Linked DNA regions of Immundisolibacter sp.. The protein of the gene in region 1 purifies or fractionates together with the protein of each later gene. This does not show direct contact. Links are inferred from orthologs where the notes say so. Each region holds a gene or a part of one and is shown in the gene's direction. Other genes may lie near its edges. The genes, in order: H5U26_RS02510 and H5U26_RS13280.

Region 1 (10,014 bases):
CACGCCCTTTCAGCACCGCGTCTGGGCGGCGCTGCGGGCCATCCCGGCCGGCCGCACTCGCCGCTATGGCGAGCTGGCGGCCGAGCTCGATACCGCTGCCCGCGCCGTTGGCGGCGCCTGCCGTGCCAATCCGCTGTTGCTGGTAGTGCCCTGCCACCGGGTGGTGGCGAGCACCGGCGACGGCGGCTTCATGGGCGCGTCCGATGGCGACTGGCCGCGTCGCAAGCAGCAGCTGCTGGCGCATGAACGCAGCCACTTTCGCGCCTGAGGATCCGCGCGCTGCGGCGCCCTTGTCCAGGGCCGGCGCGCCGGCCGCCGCCCCGACCAAACCGCCGGTCGAACCCCTGCTTGAACAGTTCCTCGACAGCCTGTGGCTGGAGCGCGGCGCCAGCCGCCTGACGCTCGCCGCCTACCGCACCGACCTGCTCAGCTTTGCGGCGCACATGTCCTTGCGCGGCGCGCCGCTGGCCGGCGCCAGCCGTGCCGACCTGCTCAGCTACCTGGCCGCGCCTGCCCAAGCCGGGCTCGCGCCGCGCTCGCTCGGCCGCCGCCTGTCGGCGCTGCGCGGCTTTTTCCGGTATCTGGTCCGCGAAGGCGTAAGGCACGAAGACCCCACCGCGCGCATCGAATCCCCGCGCCTGGGCCGGCCGCTGCCAAAAACGCTCACCGAGGCCGACGTCGAGCGCCTGCTGACCGTGCCCAGCGGCGACACGCCCGAGGCCCTGCGCGACGCCGCCATGCTGGAGCTACTGTATGCCTGCGGCCTGCGGGTGAGCGAGCTGGTGAGCCTACGCGTCGCGCAGGTGGACCTGAACCGCGGCGTGCTGGTGGTGCTGGGCAAGGGCGCCCGTGAGCGGCTGGTGCCGGTCGGCGAGACCGCGGTGGCGCGCATCCAGACCTATCTGGCAAAGGCACGCGGCGCGCTGCTCGATGGGCAGGTCAGCGATGCGCTGTTCGTCACCCGCCGCGGCGGCGGCATGACGCGGCAGGCCTTCTGGCACCGGTTGCGCCACCATGCGCGCCTGGCCGGCTTCGAGCGCCTGCCCTCGCCACACACGCTGCGTCACGCCTTTGCAACCCACCTGCTCAATCATGGCGCCGACCTGCGCGCGGTGCAGATGCTGCTCGGCCACGCCGATCTTTCAACCACCCAGATCTACACCCACGTGGCGCGCGAGCGCCTGAAGGCCCTGCACGCCCAGCATCACCCGCGCGGCTGAGCCCATACAATCCGCCCCACTCCCGCCCGATCGGACCCACCCATGAAACGCCTTCTCGCTTGCGCGCTCGCCGGACTGACGCTGCTGACCGTCACCGGCGCCCGCGCCGACACTCCGGCGGCACTCGCCGCCGTGCTGGCCAAGGTATCGCCCGATGCGCCGCCGACCTCCGTGCAGCCCTCCGCCATCGCCGGCCTGTACGAGGTGATCTTCGGCAGCACCGTCTATTACTTCAGCGCCGACGGCAAGCACATGCTCGGCGGGCCGCTGGTGGAGCTGGCCAGCCGGCGCAACCTGTCCGCCGCAGCGCTGCAGAAAGTCGAGCGCGAGCAACTGATGCCGCAGCGGGTCGCCTTCCTGCGGCAGCTGCGCGACGCCGACGCGATCGTGTTCGCTGCCGCCAAGCCGCAGCACCGCATTACCGTATTCACCGACATCGACTGCGGCTATTGCCGCGAGCTGCACCGCCATGTGGGTCAATACAACGCGGCCGGGATCAGCGTGCGCTACGTGGCCTTCCCGCGCGCCGGCGAGGGCTCGGAGTCGTTCAAGAAGGCCGAAAACGTCTGGTGTGCCGCCGACCGCAAGGCCGCGCTCACCGATGCCAAGGCCGGCAAGACCGTCCCCGACAAGGTGTGCGAAAACCCGGTTGCCGAGCAGTTCCACGCCGGCGAGAAGATCGGCGTGTCCGGCACGCCGGCGATCCTGCTCGACGACGGCCGCCTGCTGCCCGGCTACGTGCCGCCGGACGAACTCAAGCGCGTGCTGGAGCAACCGGCCGGCTGAGTCGACCGGTGCCGTCGGTGGTGCGGTCGTTGCGACACTCACCGCTGACGTAGCCTCCCCGATCGAAAGCGGCCTGACCTTAATCGCGCGCCGATCCGCAGCGCGCTGGTTACCATCGCCTCCCGGCCGGCACGGGTCGGGTGAACCATGAGCAGGGGGAGTCATCGATGGCGATCGAGCCACTTAAAGCCGCACAGCTTTATGCGCCCTGCGCGCCGGAGCTGATTCCCTACCAGAGCACCGCCGAGGTGGCGGAGCCGGTCGACGTGGTCGGCCAGGAACGGGCGCTGGCGGCGCTGGCCTTCGGTACCGGCATCCGCCGCGACGGATACAACCTGTTCATCCTGGGCACGCCCGGCGCCGGCCGGCACGGCGTGGTGCGCCGTTTCCTCGAGCAGCGCGCGGCCAGCCAGGCAACGCCGGCCGACTGGTGCTACGTGCACAACTTCGAGCAGCCGCACCGGCCGCGCGCGCTGCGCTTCGCGCCCGGCCAGGGCAAGGGCTTTTGCGAGGCCGTGGCGCAACTGGTCCAGGATCTGCACAGCACGCTGCCCAGCGCCTTCGAGAGTGACGAATACCAGGCCCGGCGACGGGTGGTCGAGCAGGAATTCAAGGACCGCCACGAGCAGGCCATCGACGAGATCCGCGAGCGTGCCCGCGCCAAGGACATCGCGCTGATCACCACGCCGGGCGGCTTCGCCTTCGCGCCGCTGGTCAGTGGCGAAGTGATGTCGCCGGCCGCCTTCCACAAGCTGCCCGAGGAGACCCGCAAGCGCATCGAGGCCGACATCGAGCAGCTCGAACAGGAACTGGGCGAGCGGCTGCGGCGCCTGCCGCAGTGGCAGAAGGAAGCCCGCCGACGCATCCGCGAGCTCGACCACGACATGGCAATGAGCGTGGTGCAGCCGGCCTTCGCGGAACTGAAGACCGCCTTTGAGGGCACACCGGGCGTGGCTGAATACCTCGACGCCGCCTGCCGCGACGTGGTCGACAACGTTGGCGATTTCACCGCCACGCGCGAGGACGCCGCGCCGCGGCTGCCGTTCGCGCCCGAGCCGAGCTTCACCCGCTACGAGGTGAACCTGCTGATCCAGCACCCGGCCGGGCGCGGCGCGCCGGTGGTGTACGCCGACCTGCCGAACTACCCGAACCTGGTCGGGCGGCTGGATCACCAGGCCCGCTTCGGCACGCTGTCCACGGACTTCACGCTGATCAAGCCGGGCGCGCTGCACGAGGCGAACGGCGGCTACCTGCTGCTGGACGCCCTGCGCCTGCTCGGCCAGCCCTATGCCTGGGATGCCTTGAAGCGTGCGCTGCGTGCCAAGGAGCTGCGCATCGAGCTACTGGAGCGGGCGATCGGCCTGCTGACCACGGTATCGCTGGACCCGGAGCCGATTCCGCTGGACGTGACCGTGCTGCTGATCGGTGACCGCCGGCTGTACTACCTGCTGGCCGAGTACGACCCCGAGTTCGCCGAGCTGTTCAAGGTGGCAGCGGATTTCGAGGACGATCTGCGCCGCAGTCCGGACACCACGCGCGACCTGGCACGCCTGCTGGCCACGCTGGCGAGCCGGCAGGGCCTGCTGCCGTTCGGCTCGGCGGCCGTGGCGCGCGTGATCGAGCACGCCTCGCGCAGCATTGGCGACGCGCAGCGGGTCGATGTGCGCCTGAACTACCTGGGCGACCTGCTGACGCAAGCCGACTATTTCGCGCGCCAGGCCGGCGCGGCGTTGGTGCTGCCAAGCCACGTGCAGCAGGCAATCGACGCGGCGGAGCAGCGCAGCGGGCGCGTGCGCGAGCGGGTGCAGGAGGCCATCCTGCGCGACACGCTGCTGATCGATACCGCCGGCGAGCGGGTCGGGCAGATCAACGGCCTGGCGGTGCTGGGCCTGGGCGGGGTCATGTTCGGCCGGCCGACCCGCATCACTGCCCGCGTGCGGCCCGGCCAGGGCCGCGTGCTGGACATCGAGCGCGAGGTGGAACTGGGCGGCCCGCTGCACTCCAAGGGCGTGCTGATCCTGTCGAGCTTCCTGGCGGCACGCTACGCCGCCGGCGAGGCGCTGTCGCTGTCGGCCAGCCTGGTGTTCGAGCAGTCCTACAGCGGCGTGGACGGCGACAGCGCATCCTGCGCCGAGCTGTACACGCTGCTGTCGGCGCTGGCCGAGGCGCCGATCCGCCAGTCGCTGGCGGTCACGGGCTCCGTGAACCAGTTCGGCGAGGTGCAGGCCATCGGCGGCGTCAACGAGAAGATCGAGGGCTTTTTCGACATCTGCCGGGCGCGCGGCCTGACCGGCAACCAGGGCGTGCTGATCCCGGCCTCCAACGTGCAGCACCTGATGCTGCGCGCCGACGTGCGCGACGCGGTGGCCGCCGGCCAGTTCAACGTCTACGCCGTGCGCACGGTGGACGAGGGCATCGAGCTGCTGACCGGCCTGCCGGCAGGCGTCGCGGACGCCGAGGGCATTTATCCGGAAGGCAGCATCAACGGCCTGGTGTCCGACCGCCTGGCCGAGTACGCGCGCATCCGCGCCGCGCTGGTGCACGGCGGCGAGGGCAACGGCAATGGCGATATCTGAGCAACCGGCGCAGGAACGCATCCTGGTGGCGGTCGATGCATCGGCCGCCAGCCTGCTGGCGCTGGAACTGGCGGCCGACTTGGCGGCGGCGCTGCGCGCCAGCCTGGCCGGGCTGTTCGTGGAAGAAGAAGACCTGCTGCACGCCGCCGGCTTGCCGTTCGTGCGCGAGATACGCGCCCAGTCCGGGCAGGCGGCGCCGTTCACCGCCACCGACCTTGAACGCCACTGGCGCGCCCTGGCGAGCGACGCCCGCAATGCCCTGACGCGCGCCGCCCAGGCCCGCCGGATCGCCTGGAGCTTCGAGGTAGTGCGCGGCCGGGCATCGCAGGTGATGTCGGAAGCAGCCCGCAACGCGCGCCTGACTGGGCTTGGCAGCAGTGCCCGCGCGGCCAGCAGGCTCGGCTCGGTGGCGCGGGCGGCGCTGGTCGCGACCGATTCCTCCCTGCTGCTGGTGCCGCCGCAGCGGCGCCCTGGCGAGCGCTGGGTGGCCCTGGTTGATACGCCCGGCGGCGCAGCGGCCGTATTGGCGCTGGCAAGCGCATTGGCAACGACGCCGGCGGCGCCGCTGCTGCTGGTGGCGCCGTCGCTGGAAGCCTTCGGCCAGGCCGCGCTGGCCGGCACGCCCGGCGCGGCGCAGCTGCACCGCATGGCCTTGCCTGAGCTTGCCGAACTGCCGGCGCTGGTCGCCATCCTGAGTGCTCAGCGCGCGCAGGGCCTGATCCTGGCCGCGGACAGCCGCTTCGCAGACCCGGCTCAGATCGAACGCCTGGTCGCCGATGGCGGCTGGCCGGTGCTGCTGGTGCGCTGACTGCGCCCGACGCCACGCCGGACCCACGCGAGAATGACGGCCCGCAGCGCCTTGTCGCCCGCGGGCGGCGCAACACCGACGGCTATAATCGCGCCCTTTTCGGGGCCGCCCCTGAGCGGTTCAGCCGATTCCGCCACGCGAGACCGCCGGTGACCTTCCAGGACCTGATCCTTCGCCTGCAGAGCTACTGGGCACGCCAGGGCTGCGCGCTGATGCAGCCGCTCGACATGGAAGTCGGTGCCGGCACCTTTCACCCGGCCACGTTCCTGCGCGCACTTGGCCCGCAGCCGTGGGCGGCGGCCTATGTGCAGCCGTCGCGGCGGCCGACCGACGGCCGCTATGGCGACAACCCCAACCGTCTGCAGCATTACTTCCAGTTCCAGGTGGTCATCAAACCCTCGCCGCTGGACATCCAGGAGCTTTATCTGGACTCGCTGCGCGAGCTGGGCGTGGACCCGCTGGTGAACGACATCCGCTTCGTCGAGGACAACTGGGAGTCGCCGACCCTGGGCGCCTGGGGCCTGGGTTGGGAGGTGTGGCTCAACGGCATGGAGGTGACGCAGTTCACCTATTTCCAGCAGGTGGGCGGCATCGAGTGCCGGCCGGTGACGGCCGAGATCACCTATGGCCTGGAACGCATTGCCATGTACCTGCAGGGCGCAGACAGCGTGTACGACCTGACCTGGGTGGACGGCCCGCAGGGGCGCATCACCTACCGCGACGTGTACCACCGCAACGAGGTCGAGCAGTCGCACTACAACTTCGATCACGCGCCGGTGGACGCGCTGCTGGCCGGTTTTGACGCCGCCGAGCGCACCTGCCTGGCGCTGGTCGAGGCCGGCCTGCCGCTGCCGGCCTATGAACAGGTGCTCAAGGCCTCGCACAGCTTCAACCTGCTGGACGCGCGCCGCGCCATCGGCGTCACCGAGCGCGCCCGCTACATCCTGCGCGTGCGCACCCTGGCCCGCGCGGTGGCCGAGGCCTACGCCGCGCCCGCGGGGGAGGCCGCCTGATGGCCGCGCTGCTGATCGAAATCGGCACCGAGGAGCTGCCGCCGCGGTCCCTGCAGGCGCTGTCGCGGGCGTTTGGCGAGCACCTGCTCGGCGGCCTGGTCGAGGCCGGGCTCGCCGACCCCGGCGCGGCGTGCCGGGTGTTCGCCAGTCCGCGCCGGCTGGCCGTGCGCGTGGCCGACGTGCGCGATCAGGCGCCGGCGCGCGAGGTCGAACGCCGCGGCCCGGCGCTGAAGGCCGCCTTCGATGCCGACGGCCAGCCGACGCGCGCCCTGCTCGGCTTCGCGCAGTCCTGCGGCGTCGAGGTGGGCGCGCTCACGACGCTCGAAACCGACAAGGGCGCCTGGCTGGTGCACCGCCACACCCAGCCCGGCGAGGCGCTGGCGGCGGCGCTGCCGCGCCTGTTCGACGCTGCGCTCAAGGCGCTGCCGATCGACCGGCGCATGCGCTGGGGCAGCGGCGAGCACGGCGAGTTCGTGCGCCCGGTGCACTGGCTGCTGGCGCTGCACGGCGCGCAGGTGATCGGCTTCGAACGGTTTGGTCTGGCGGCCGGCAACCTCAGCCATGGCCACCGTTTTCATCATCCGCAGCCGCTGGTCGTCGACCATGCCGACCATTACGAGGCCAGCCTCGAAGCGGCGCGCGTGATCGCCGACTTCGCCGCCCGCCGCGCGCAGGTGGCCGAGTGCGTCAGCGCCGCCGCGGCGGCGCTCGGCGGCCGGGCGGTGCTGGACGAGGCGCTGCTGGACGAGGTCACCGCGCTGGTGGAATGGCCGGTGGCAGTGGCCGGCGGCTTCGACCCGGATTTTCTGCAGGTGCCGGCACCGGTGCTGATCGCCGCCATGCGCGATCACCAGAAGTACTTTCACGTGCTGGATGCAAACGGCAAGCTGCTGGCGCATTTCATCACCGTCGCCAACATCGACAGCCCCGAGCCGCAGCGGGTGCGCGCCGGCAACGAGCGGGTGTTGCGCGCGCGCCTGGCCGATGCGCGCTATTTCTGGGACTCCGACCGCCGCCAGCCGCTGATCGAGCGCAGCGCGGGTCTGGCCGGCGTGGTGTATGAACAGCGCCTGGGCACGCTGGCCGACAAGACCCTGCGCGTGGAACGCCTGGCGGGCCTGTTGGCCGGCGAGATCGGCGCCGATGCCGCGCACACGGTGCGCGCCGCGCGCCTGGCCAAGGCGGATCTGCTGACGCTGATGGTCGGCGAGTTCCCGGAGTTGCAGGGCGACATGGGTGCCTACTACGCCGACCACGACGGCGAACCGGCCGCCGTGTGCACGGCGATTCGCGAGCACTACCTGCCGCGCCACGCCGGCGACGCGCTGCCCGCCTCGCTCGAAGGTCTGGCGCTGGCGCTGGCCGATCGCCTGGACACGCTGGCCGGCATCATCGGGGTGGCCGGCACGCCGGGCGGCGACCGCGACCCCTTCGGCCTGCGCCGGGCGGCACTGGCGGTGGCGCGCATGCTGATCGAGGCGCAGCTGCCGCTCGACCTGCCGGCTTTGCTGGATGCCGCCGCCGAGCCGTTCGGCAAGCCGCAGCTGACGGCGCAGGTGTTCGAGTTCATCCTGGGTCGCCTGCCCGCCTACTACGAGGCGCAGGGCTTCAGGGTCGACGAACTGGACGCCGTGCTGAGCCTCAAACCGGGCCGGCTGCTGGATCTGGACCGGCGCCTGCGGGCGGTGGCGGGCTTTCGAAGCCTGCCCGAGGCTGGCAGCCTGATCGCCGCCAACAAGCGTATCGCGAACATCCTGGCCAAGGCCGGCGCGGAGCCTGCGAACGCCCACATCGACCCGGCGCTGTTCGAATCACCCGCCGAAACAGCGCTGCTGGACGCGCTCACCGCCTCCGAACAGGCCGCTGCACCGCTGGCGGACCGGGGCGATTACGCTGCGCTGTGCCGGCAGCTGGCCACGCTGCGCGGACCGGTGGACGCATTTTTCGATGCCGTCATGGTGATGGCCGACGATGCCGCCGTGCGGCGCAACCGCCTGGCACTGCTGGCGCAGCTGCACCGGCTGTTCCTGGCCGTGGCCGACCTGTCGCGCCTGCAGGGGTGAGTAGTGGCGTTGCCAGCGCGCCCGGCGGCGCGCGGCGCTGGCTGATCCTGGACCGCGACGGCGTGATCAATCACGACAGCGCCGACTATATCCGCAGCCCCGACGACTGGAGGCCCATCGAGGGCGCGCTCGCGGCCCTGGCGCGCCTGCACCGCGCCGGCTTCGGGCTGACGGTCGCCACCAACCAGTCGGGCATCGGCCGCGGTTATTTCGATGTCCCGACGCTGGACGCCATCCACGCCAGGATGCGCGCCGCAATCGAAGCCGCCGGCGCCCGCCTGGCCGCCATCGCCTACTGCCCGCACCGGCCCGAGGAGGGCTGTGACTGCCGCAAACCGGCCGCCGGCCTCTTGCTGCGGCTGATGGCGGAATGCGGCTTTGCGCCCGGCGACGCGCTGATGATCGGCGACGCCGCGCGCGATCTGGAGGCGGCCCGCGCCGCGGGCGTCGCCGCCCTGGTGGTCGGGCCGCAGGCGAGCGAACTTGCGGAAAGCTTCGGCGTGCCGGGTTTTGCGGACCTGGCGGCCGCCACCGACTGGCTGCTGGAGGGTCACTGGCCATGCTGACGTTTCTGCGCTCGCTGCTGTTCTCGGCCGGCATGCTGGTCACCGTCGTCGCCTGGGGTGCGCTGGTGCCGCTGGTGGCGGCGCTGCCGTTTGCCCGCCGCTACGCATTCACCCGCAGCTGGGCCATCGTCAATCTGCGCTGGCTGGAGCTGACCTGCGGTGTCCGCTACCGGGTCATCGGGCGCGAGAACCTGCCCAGCGGGCCGGTCGTGGTGCTGTCCAAGCACCAGTCGACCTGGGAGACGCTGGTGTTCCAGGAACTGTTCCCGCCGCTGGTCTGGGTGATGAAGCGCGAGCTGCTGTGGGTGCCGTTTTTCGGCTGGGGTCTGGCCATGGGGCGGCCGATCGCCATCGACCGCGGCGCCGGGCGGCGCGCGATGGAGCAGATGCTCACACAGGGCAAGCAGCGGCTGGGCGATGGCCTTTGGGTGGTGATCTTCCCCGAAGGCACCCGCATGCGCCCCGGCCAGCGCGGTCGCTATCGCCCAGGCGGCGCGCTGCTGGCGGTGCAGGCCGGCGTGCCGGTGCTGCCGGTGGCGCACAATGCGGGTGAACTGTGGGGCAAGCGGCAGTTCCTGAAGCATCCTGGCACGATCACGGTGGCGATCGGGCCGGCCATTTCAACGAAGGGGGCAGATCCTGCCGCGGTGCTGAACGATGCCGAAAGCTGGATCGAGAACACCATCGCCAGCGGTATGGAGCCGGCGCGAACAGGCCACAACTATCAATAATGTGGTTAGCGGCTCATACTCGCCGGATCAGCCGACGAGCGCGCGTGACCCTGATGTTCGGGCGCCGATCGACAAGCGCCAAACGTGCCTTTCGCGGCGGTGGGTCATGCCAAGACCTCGGGCCTGGACGCCTGCAATGTTCGTGCATTGGTGGCCTGCGACAGGCGTCGGCGACCACTGCCATGACGGGTCGTGGATCATTGGCTGGGCGGCGATGCCTGGCGGTGGGTCGATGTCCTTGGCTCGGCAGA
Region 2 (10,185 bases), on another replicon or contig:
GTCCAGCCTCCCCTGCGGCGAGGTAACCCACTTGGCGACTCCCTGGGCGCGTATCACCTGCGTCTTGCTCCTGTTGTTGGCCGGCTGCTCGCGGGCGGCCACGCCCCTGCCGGCCGGATCGATCCTGGTGCTGGGCGACAGCCTGAGCGCCGGCTACGGACTGCCGGACGGCGCCGCCTGGCCGGCCCGGCTGGCCGCTGCGCTGCGCGAACAAAAGCTGCCGTGGACCCTGGTCAATGCCGCCATCAGTGGCGACACCAGCGCCGGCGGGCTGGCCCGGCTGCCGGCGCTGCTGGACAGCCACCGCCCGGTGCTGGTGCTGATCGAGCTGGGCGCCAACGACGCCCTGCGCGGTCAGCCGCTGAACGCCACCGCTGCCAACCTGCGCGCCATGGTCGACGTCGCGCAGGCGGCCGGCGCGCGGGTGGGCCTGATCGGCATGCAGATTCCGCCCAACTTTGGCCCCATCTACACGCGCCAGTTCCGTGATCTGTTCCACGAAGTGGCGCGCGAGGCGGATGTCCCGCTGCTGGATTTCCTGCTCGAACCGGTCGCCGCCGACCCGGCCATGTTCCAGGAAGACGGCATCCACCCCACCGCCGCGGCCCAGGGGCCGATCGCAGACCATGTTGCGCAATGGCTGCAGGGCGCCTTCGGCCTGCCGGATCTGACCCCGGCCGGCAAGGCGCCCTGATCCGCCCGCGCCGGATGGGCGCGCTCAGCCGCGCGCGCCCGCCGTCGGCTGGTCCGGCAGGGTGATGTTCAGCTCCAGGATGTCGCAGTCGCCCAGGTGCTCCACATCCACCTTGACCGCGCTGTCGTCGACGGTCACATAGCGGCGCACCACCTCCAGCAGGTCGCGCTGCAGGCTGGCGAAATACGGCGGCCGGCCGGCTTCGCGCCGCTGGTGGGCGACCACGATCTGCAGCCGTTCCTTGGCCATCGAGGCACTGCCCTTGTTGCGCCCGTTGCGCAGGAAATCGAGGACTCTCACGCGCGTGCTCCGAAAAGGCGCCGCAGCAGGCCGCGCTCCTCGGTGATGAAGCGCAGCGGTTTCTCCTCGCCCAGGAAACGCGCCACGGTGTCGGCGTACGCCTGCGCGGCGTCGCTGGTCTGATCCAGGATCACCGGTGTGCCGGCGTTGGACGCCGCCAGCACGCTGGGCGACTCCGGAATCACGCCCAGCAGCGGTATACCCAGAATCTCGCCCACGTCGTCCAGGCTGAGCATCTCGCCCTTGCCGACGCGCTTTGGCGAGTAGCGCGTCACCACCAGGTGCTCGCGCACCCGCCCGCCCTGCTCGGCGGCCCGCGTCTTGCTGGCCAGCAGGCCCAGGATGCGGTCCGAGTCACGCACCGAGGACACCTCCGGATTGGTGACCACGATCGCCTCGTCGGCGAAGTACATGGCCAGGTGCGCGCCTTTCTCGATGCCGGCCGGCGAGTCGCAGACGATGTAGTCGAACTCCTTGGCCAGCTCGTCCAGCACCCGCTGCACGCCGTCCAGGGTCAGGGCGTCCTTGTCGCGGGTCTGCGAGGCGGCCAGGATGGCCAGGCCATCGACCCGCTTGTCGCGGATCAGCGCCTGGTTCAGCTGCGCCTCGCCGTGGATGACGTTCACGAAGTCATACACCACGCGCCGCTCGACGCCCATGATGAGGTCCAGGTTGCGCAGGCCGACGTCGAAGTCGATGACCACGGTCTTGTGCCCGCGCAGGGCCAGGCCGGTGCCGAAGGCGGCGCTGGTGGTGGTCTTGCCGACCCCTCCCTTGCCGGAGGTGGTGACGATGATGCGTGCCAAGTTTTTATCCTCTGTATGCCTAGCGTTGCGCCCTTGGGAAGCGCTGAATAAATCCATCCTGGATTTCTCAGCGCCCGCCATCGGAAAAGCGTGGTTTTCCGATGGCTCACAAGATCAGCAGCTTACAGCCACTGATCTTGGCAGCGCGTCCCTGCGCTGCGGGAAACGCTGAATAAATCAACGTTTCCCTTACAAGGGCGCGGTGACCAGATCCTCGCCATCGAGGAACACCTGCGCCGGGCGCCCGCGCAGGGCCGGGTCAATGTCCTCGGCCACCTGAAAACAGCCAGCGACGGCGATCAGCTCGGCCTCCAGCGCGCGGCAGTAGATGCGCGCCTGCGTGTTGCCGCGAAGCCCCGCCAGCGCCCGCCCACGCAGCGGGCCGTAAACATGAATGTGGCCGTCGGCCAGCAGCTCCGCGCCGGGGCTGACGCCGGCCAGCACGATCAGGTCACCGCGCGAGTACACCTGCTGTCCCGAGCGCACGGTCTGGGTGATGAGCCGCGTCGGCGCGGGGGCGATCGGGGCTGCCGCGTCCGGCCCGGCTGCAGCGTTCGCGGTGGCGGATGGTGGCGGCGGTTCTTCCTGGGCCGGTGGTGGTGCCGGCTCGGCGTCCGGCGGCAGGCGACCTTCGCCCAGCACGCCAAGGCCCAGTGCCGCGGCGGCACTGGCCACCGTGTCGCCGCCGCCGCGCACCGCGACCGGCACGAAGCCCAGCCGTGCCACCAGCGCGCGCAGACCGGCCAGGTCCAGGGCCTGCGGCTCGGCCAGATCGGCCAGGTCCAGCAACAGCGGCGCGCGGTCGAACAGCGCCGGCGCCTGCGCCACCTTGGCGGCCAGGCCGGCGTCGATTGCGGACAAATCGGTGCTCAGCGGCTTCAGTATGGACAGCGTCACCAGGCTGCCCTTGAGTCGGAACGGTGGACTCGCGGCCATTGAAAAATCGGGTTGGAATGCGCCGCGTGTCGACGGCCCGGCTACCTTAGCAGAAGCAGCGGCCGCGGCGGGCGCCTCGCGCCAACAACCCGCCAGCGCGGCCGGCAACCGGCTAGCTGCCGAGCCGGCCGCGGGCGCTGTCCAGCAGCGCGGCGGTGGAAGCATCGTGCGCGGCGCCGGGCACGCCCTGCCCGCCCAGCTCCCGCTCCAGTGTGCCGGCCAGGCGCTTGCCCAGCTCCACGCCGAACTGATCGAACGGATTGACCCGCCACAGCACTCCACTGGTGAAGGTGCGGTGCTCGTGGCAGGCCAGCAGCGCGCCCAGCAGCTGCGGCGTCATGTCCGGCAGCAGGAACATTGTGCTCGGCCGGTTGCCGGGGCAGCGGGCATGCGGCTTGTCAGGTGCATCAAAGCCGGTGAGCAGCGCTTCGGCCTGCGCCAGGCACTGTGCGACCAGCCGCCGGCGGTGGCCGGGCAGGTCCGCATCGGGCCGGGTGCACACCACGAATTCGGCCGGAATGGTGGCCGGACCCTGGTGCAGCAACTGGTAGAAGGTGTGCTCGCCGTCGTTGCCGTTGCCACCCCAGACGACCGGACAGGTGGGATAGTCGAGCGGCTGGCCGTCGCGGTCCACGCCCTTGCCGTCGCTTTCCATCGCCAGCTGCTGCACGTAGGTCGGCAACAGGCGCAGCCCCTGGTCATAGGGCAACAGCGCGCGGCTGCCAAAGCCCCAGAAACTGGCGTACCAGACGTCCAGCAGGCCCAGCAGCAGCGGCAGGTTGTGCGCCGGCGGGGCGGTCAGGAAGTGCCGGTCCATGGCCGCGGCGCCTTCGAGCAGCTGCGCGAAGCGGTCCGCGCCCAAGCCGATGGCCGCCGGCAGGCCGATCGCCGACCACAGCGAATAGCGCCCGCCGACCCACTCGGGAAAGGTGACGATCGCATCCTGCGCAAATCCCAACGCCCGCGCCTTGTCCGAATTGGCGGTGACGGCGATGAAATGGCGGTCGACCCCCTCGGCCAGCTGCCCGGCCATGAAGGCGCGCGCCGTCTGATAGTTGTAGAGCGTCTCGGTGGTGCCAAAGCTCTTGGAGGACACCAGAAACAGCGTGCGTTCCGGCTCGCATTGCGCCAGCACGCGCTTGAGCGGCGCCGGGTCGACGTTGGAGACGAAATCGATGCGCATGTCCGGCGTGGCGAGTTCATGCAGGGCTTCCAGCGCCAGCGCCGGACCCCAATACGAGCCGCCGATACCCAGGTTCACCACCTGCGTGAAACGCTGGCCGCTGGCGCCGACGCGCCGCCCGCTGCGCACCGCGTCGGCCAGATCCGCGATCTGCCGGTGCATGGCGGCCACGCCGGGCTTGATGTCCTGTCCGTCGACCACAATCGGTTCCGGCGAGGCATCGCGCAGGGCCGTGTGCAGGGCCGGGCGGCCCTCGCTGTTGTTGATCGGCTCACCGGCAAACAGCGCCGTGCGCCAGCGCGGCAATTCGGCCGCCTCCGCCAGCGCCAGCAGCGCGGCCAGGGCAGCATCGTCCAGCAGATGCTTGGACAGATCCACGTGCAGGCCGGCCACGCCCAGCGTGTAGCGCGCCACGCGCTGCGGATCGGCGGCGAACAGCTCGGTCATGCGGCAGCCCGCCAGGCGGATTTGGGCGGCGGCAACGGTCTGCCAGGCGGATGAGAATTGGGCGTGTGTCATGGCGAATCCCGGTGAACGATTGGGTGCGGGGTGTTTTAGCGCGGCCGGATTGCCAGCGTGTGGCGGCCTGCCATCGACTACTGCCGAACAGCAAGATCGATGCCGGCGCAGGCCACCCGCGCCAGCAGGACGATTTCGTCCTCGGTGATGACGTATGGCGGCATGAAGTAGACGACGTTGCCGAGCGGCCGCAGCAGCACGCCCTCGCTCAGGCCATGCTGATAGACGCGCAGGCCGCGGCGTTCCTGCCACGGATACGGCCGGCGGCTGGCCTTGTCCTGCACCAGCTCGATGGCCAGGATCATGCCGGTCTGGCGCACTTCGGCTACGTGCGGATGGTCCACCAGATGCGCCGTCTCGCGCGCCATGGCCGCCGCCAACGCGCGGTTGCGCTCGAGCACCGGTTCGCTGGCGAAGATGTCCAGCGTGGCCAGCGCCGCCGCGCAGCCGAGCGGATTGCCGCTGTAGCTGTGCGAGTGCAAAAAGGCGCGCTGGCTGGCGTAGTCGGCGTAGAAGGCCTGGTACACGGCATCCGTGGTCAGCACTACCGCCAGCGGCAGGTAGCCGCCGGTCAGGCCCTTGGACAGGCACAGAAAATCCGGCGCGATGCCGGCCTGCTCGCAGGCAAACAGCGTGCCGGTGCGCCCGAAGCCGACCGCGATCTCGTCGGCGATCAGATGCACCCGGTAGCGGTCGCACAGCGCCCGCAGGCCGGTCAGGTAGGCCGGGTGGTGCATGCGCATGCCGCCGGCGCACTGCACCAGCGGCTCGACGATGACCGCGCAGACCTCGTGCGCGTGGGCTTCGAGCAGCGCCTGCATGTCGGCCAGGCGCCGCTGCGCCACCTCAGCCCAGCTCTCGCCGGGCTCGCGCTCGTAGGCGTCGGGAGAAGGCGCGGTGATTGGCGCGCGCAGCAGCTCGGCGTAGGCGTCGCGGTACAGGCCGACGTCGCCGATTCCCAGCGCGCCCAGCGTCTCACCGTGGTAGGCGCCGCGCAGGTTGATGACGCGGGATTTGCCGCCGATGCCGCAGTTGCGCCAGTAGTGGTAGCTCATCTTGAGCGCGACCTCCACCGCGGACGAACCGTTGTCGGCAAAAAAACAGCGCGCCAGCGACGGCGGCGCGAGCGCCACCAGCCGCTCGGCCAGCAGCAGTGCCGGCTCGTGCGAAAAGCCGCCGAAGATGACCTGTTCGAGCTGTCCCGCCTGCCGGGCGACGGCGGCCGAAATGTACGGATTGGCGTGCCCGAACAGGTTCACCCACCACGAGCTGATGGCGTCCAGGTAGCGCCGGCCGTCGAAATCCTCCAGCCATACCCCAGCGCCGCGGCGGATCGGCACCAGCGGCAGCCACTCGTGATCCTGCATCTGCGTGCACGGATGCCACAGCACGGCCAGATCGCGGGCGACGAAATCGGCGTTGTTCATGCCGCGATTGTAGGAGCGGGCCACGCCTGCGGCCACGCCGCATCGGTGCGGGCGCCAGCAAGTCAGCTTGAGCGCCGCACGCGCGGTCGCCCGCCGGCAAGTGGGCAAGCGCCAACTGCTAAACTGGCGACCCGCTTTTTACCGGAGCCGCGCCATGCGCATAGCCGACGACTGTGTCGTGACCCTCGCTTACACCCTGCGCGACGACGCCGGCGAGGAGCTGGACAGTGCCACCGCAGCCGATCCGTTTGCCTTCGTGCACGGCCGCCACTCGGTGATTCCGGGCCTGGAAAAGGCGCTGACCGGGCACGCTGCCGGCGACAAGCTGGAGCTGACCATCGCCCCGGCCGATGCCTACGGGGAGCACAGCCCGGCGCGCGTGCAGGTGGTGCCGCGCGATCGCTTTCCGGCCGACATGGACATCGAGCCGGGCATGCAGTTTCACGCCAGCGATGAACACGGCGGACGCATGTCGGTACGCGTGGCCGAGGTGAGCGAGGACGGCATCACCGTGGACGCGAACCATCCGCTGGCCGGCCAGACGCTGCATTTCGCAGTCGAGGTGCTTGGCGTGCGCGCGGCGACAGCCGAGGAGCTGGCGCACGGCCACGTGCACGGCCCCGGCGGTCATCACCACTGACGCAGCGGATTCCCGCCTATCGCTTGCTGCCCGCCGTGCGCCGCCCGCTGCGGGCGGGCGCCTGGCTGGGGTGGCTGCTCGCCGCTCTGGCCTGGGGGAGTGCGGCAGCCTCCGAGCCGGTGGCCGAGGCGCTGCAGGCCGCGCTGGCGGCACCGAGCCTTACGGCCGAACGGTCGCTGTACGCCCCGGAGCTGCTGCGACCGCTGTATGCGGTGCGCGGCTACGCGCCGCTGTGGGACGCTCGGCGCGCGGATGCGGCGCGCGCCGAGCTGGCGGGCGCAGCCGCGCACGGTCTGCGCGCGGCCGACTACCACCTCGCCGCCATCGATGCGCAACGCGCAGATCGATCTGCGGCCGGGCAGGCGATGCTCGATCTGCTGCTCAGCGACGGCCTGTTGATGCTCGGTTCGCACGTGCGTGGCGGCAGGATCGAGGTCGGCGGGCTCACCCCACGCCGGCGCTTGCTGGCGGTGGATGCCGATCTGCCGGCGCGCCTGCAGCAGGCCGAATCCGCAGCGGCGTTCCTGTCCGGGCTCGGCTCCTCCCTGGCCGGCTATCCGCGCCTGCAGCAGGCCCTGGCGCATTACCGTGCCATCGCTGCCACGGGTGGCTGGCCGCTGCTGCCCGACGGCCCGACCCTGCGGCCGGGTGATCGTGACCCGCTGCTGGCTGTGCTGCGTCAGCGCCTGGCACGCGAGGGCATGGACGGCCCGGTCGGCGATGGCGAGGCGCTGTTCGATGCGCCGCTCGAGGCCGCAGTGCGCCGTTTTCAGGCTCGCCACGGGCTCGACGTCGATGGCGCCGTCGGTCGCCAGACGCGCCGGGCGCTGAACACGCCGGTGAGCTTTCGCGTCGACCAGCTCATCGCCAACCTGGAGCGCAGACGCTGGCTGGGCGCCGCGCCGGGGCGGCGTCAGGTGCGCGTCAACATGGCGGCCTTCACGCTGGAGGCCATCGACGGTCCGGCGGTGGCGCTGCGCATGCGCGTAGTGGTAGGACAGCCCTACCGGCCGACGCCGGAATTCTCGGACCGCATCCGCTATCTGGTGCTAAACCCCTACTGGGAAGTTCCGCCGCGCCTGGCGGCGCAGGACAAGCTGCCGCTGATCCGTCGCGATCCGGATTATCTGGCCAGGGAGCATATACGGGTGCTCAGCGGCTGGGCCGAGGACGCGCGCCAGATCGACCCGGCCACCATCGACTGGCAGCACCTCAGGACCCCGCTGCCGTACCGTTTGCGCCAGGATCCGGGGCCGTGGAATGCGCTCGGGCGGATCAAGTTCATGTTCCCGAACGCCCATGACGTCTACCTGCACGACACCCCGGCGCGGGCGCTGTTTGAGCATGCCGAGCGCGGCTTCAGTTCCGGCTGCATCCGGCTGCAGGAGCCGCTGGCGCTGGCCGACTGGCTGCTGTCGGGCGACCCGCGCTGGTCGCCCGAGGCGCTGCGCGCGGCCATCGACAGCGGCCAGACGCGCACCGTGAACTTGCGTGAGCCGGTACCGGTCTACCTGCTGTACTGGACCGCCTGGGTGGACAGTGACGGGACGGTACAGTTTCGACGCGATATCTACGACCGCGATGCGCCGCTGGCGGCGGCGCTTGTCACACCGATTCAGGGAGATTGACGTATGGGCCGGCACTGTTTCGGTCACTGGCTGGCGCGTTGGCTGTGCTGCGTCGTACTGGGCCTGGCCGGCGTGATGCCGGCACTGGCGGCGCCGCTGCAGTTGGCCATGTTGACGCCGGCATCGGGCACGTCCGGTGGTGCCGGCTTCAGCGTGCGCTGGGGCACCGAGCGCTCTGGACTGGCGGTCAACCCGCTGGTGGCCAGCGCCGGGCAGGCCATCACCTTGCAGGTGGAGAACCCCGACAGCGGCACCTTCACGCTCGATGCCGGCGCCGGCGCGGTCCAGCGCCTCGGCGCGGCCCAGTGGCGCTGGACCGCGCCCGGCAAGCCGGGCGCCTACACGCTGGAGGTTCGACGCGCCGACGGGGCGCGGATGCGCTTCACGGCGCTGGTCACCACGCCGCGGCAGGCGCTGCGCGGCGGCGCGCTGAACGGCTACCTGATCGGCGATTACCCGAACCACCCCGGCGGCCAGGCGCTGTACCGGCCGCCGGAAGGTTTCATCGAGATCAATGCCCGCAGCGCCGAGCTGCCGCTGACGCCGCACCTGAAGCTCGGGCAATTCGTCTGCAAGCAGGCGGCCCGCGGGCCGCGCTACGTGGCGCTGCGCGAGCGGCTGCCGCTGGCGCTGGAGGCGGCCATGGAGCGCTTTGCGCGCGCCGGCATCGCCAGCGGCGGCCTGACCGTGATGAGCGGCTATCGCACGCCGCACTACAACCGCCAGCTGGGCGACACCCGTTTCAGCCGCCATCAGTGGGGCGATGCGGCCGACGTGTTCATCGATGAGGACGGCGACGGGCGCATGGACGACCTCAACGGCGACCGCCGCCATGATCGGGAAGATGCCCGGCTGCTGTTTGAAATCGTCGACGCGGCGCAGGGCGAGGCCGGCTGGCAGCGCTTCATCGGCGGCCTGTCGGCCTACGCGCCCAATGCCTACCACGGCGCGTTTCTGCACCTGGACACGCGCGGGGTCAAGGCGCGCTGGTAGTCCGTGGCAGACGCCGCCCCGGCCGTTCGCGCCGGGGCGGCGCTGCCACCCGGATGGCGCATGGCAGCGGCCCGGGTCAGGGACGCCCGAAGCGCTGCCGCGCAAACGCCACCCGCTCGGCCACGCTGGCGCCTTCCCGGCCGTGCGCGTCCACGGTGGCCAGGCGCGGCAGCAGGCCGGTCTGGTTGGCGATCTGAATGTTCAGACCCGGGCGGGCGTTCATCTCCAGCATCATCGGCCCGAAATCGCGGTCCAGCACGAAGTCCACGCCCAGATAGCCCAGGCCGCTGATGTCGTAGCAGCGGGCGGCCAGCTCCAGCAGCGTCTCCCACTGCGGCACCTGCACGCCGGTGATCGGGTTGCCGGTGTCGATGTGTTCGTCGATCACCTCGTTGCGCCAGACGCCGCGGCCGGTCAGGCCGCTGGCGATGTCGATCCCGGCACCGATGGCGCCCTGGTGCAGGTTGGCCTTGCCGTCCGAAAGCGCGGTCGGCAGGCGCACCATGGCCAGCACCGGATAGCCCTTGTAGACCACCGTGCGCAGGTCCGGCACGCCCTGGTGCGAGATCGGCTCGAACACCGGGTCGACCTTGACGCGGTACTCGATCATCGCCGCGTCCGGCTGCCCGCCGAGGCTGTACAGGCCCGACAGGGTGTTCGAGACGTGGTGTTCGAGTTCGTCCTCGGTCAGCTGAGCGCCGCTGGCCTTGCGGTAGCGGCCCTTGCGACGCCCGACGATGACCAGCACGCCATTGCCGCCGCTGCCGTTGACCGGCTTGACGACAAAATCCTCGCGGCCCTCCAGCAGCTTGGGCAACTGCAGGACCTGGTGCTGGATGGCGATCAGGCCGTACAGCTGCGGCACCTGGATGCCGGCCGCCTGGGCCAAGGTCTTGGTGCGCACCTTGTCGTCCACCAGCGGATACAGGCGGCGCGGGTTGACCCGGGCGATGAAGTCCCCGTTGCGCTGGTTCATGCCGAGCACGCCGTGCGCGCGCAGCGCCCGAGCCCGTTGCCAGGGGAACGTGATCATCCGGCCAGTGCCTTGAAGCGTCGCAG

What was found.
Region 2: the proteins of H5U26_RS02510 (region 1) and H5U26_RS13280 purify together in Escherichia coli (affinity purification with mass spectrometry, with the first as the bait; 2 studies listed by BioGRID). This does not show direct contact. The link is inferred for Immundisolibacter sp. from one-to-one orthologs.

Annotation. Positions count from the first base shown.
Region 1 is NZ_JACIZD010000001.1:519,800-529,813, forward strand. What follows is about bases 352-3,134. They hold H5U26_RS02510 (thioredoxin fold domain-containing protein), read left to right. Parts: upstream 352-1,262; coding sequence 1,263-2,006; downstream 2,007-3,134. Other genes in these bases: xerD (site-specific tyrosine recombinase XerD), read left to right, coding at 352-1,220; H5U26_RS02515 (ATP-binding protein), read left to right, coding at 2,174-3,134. In the rest of the region: H5U26_RS02500 (methylated-DNA--[protein]-cysteine S-methyltransferase), read left to right, coding at 1-268; more of xerD, read left to right, coding at 243-351; more of H5U26_RS02515, read left to right, coding at 3,135-4,582; H5U26_RS02520 (universal stress protein), read left to right, coding at 4,569-5,390; glyQ (glycine--tRNA ligase subunit alpha), read left to right, coding at 5,540-6,403; glyS (glycine--tRNA ligase subunit beta), read left to right, coding at 6,403-8,466; gmhB (D-glycero-beta-D-manno-heptose 1,7-bisphosphate 7-phosphatase), read left to right, coding at 8,463-9,032; H5U26_RS02540 (lysophospholipid acyltransferase family protein), read left to right, coding at 9,026-9,763. UniProt on the Escherichia coli protein: Acts as a disulfide isomerase, interacting with incorrectly folded proteins to correct non-native disulfide bonds.
Region 2 is NZ_JACIZD010000017.1:19,541-29,725, reverse strand. Bases 4,809-7,762 are described here. They hold H5U26_RS13280 (peptidylprolyl isomerase), read left to right. Parts: upstream 4,809-6,019; coding sequence 6,020-6,505; downstream 6,506-7,762. Other genes in these bases: H5U26_RS13275 (L,D-transpeptidase family protein), read left to right, coding at 6,541-7,762; H5U26_RS13285 (adenosylmethionine--8-amino-7-oxononanoate transaminase), read right to left, coding at 4,809-5,865. In the rest of the region: H5U26_RS13315 (ABC transporter ATP-binding protein), read right to left, coding at 1-57; H5U26_RS13310 (arylesterase), read left to right, coding at 65-694; cell division topological specificity factor MinE, read right to left, coding at 719-994; septum site-determining protein MinD, read right to left, coding at 991-1,800; septum site-determining protein MinC, read right to left, coding at 1,990-2,736; pgi (glucose-6-phosphate isomerase), read right to left, coding at 2,849-4,438; more of H5U26_RS13285, read right to left, coding at 4,516-4,808; more of H5U26_RS13275, read left to right, coding at 7,763-8,133; H5U26_RS13270 (D-Ala-D-Ala carboxypeptidase family metallohydrolase), read left to right, coding at 8,137-9,126; H5U26_RS13265 (alpha-L-glutamate ligase-like protein), read right to left, coding at 9,203-10,159; H5U26_RS13260 (inactive transglutaminase family protein), read right to left, coding at 10,156-10,185. UniProt on the Escherichia coli protein: Folding helper with both chaperone and peptidyl-prolyl cis-trans isomerase (PPIase) activities. Chaperone activity prevents aggregation of unfolded or partially folded proteins and promotes their correct folding.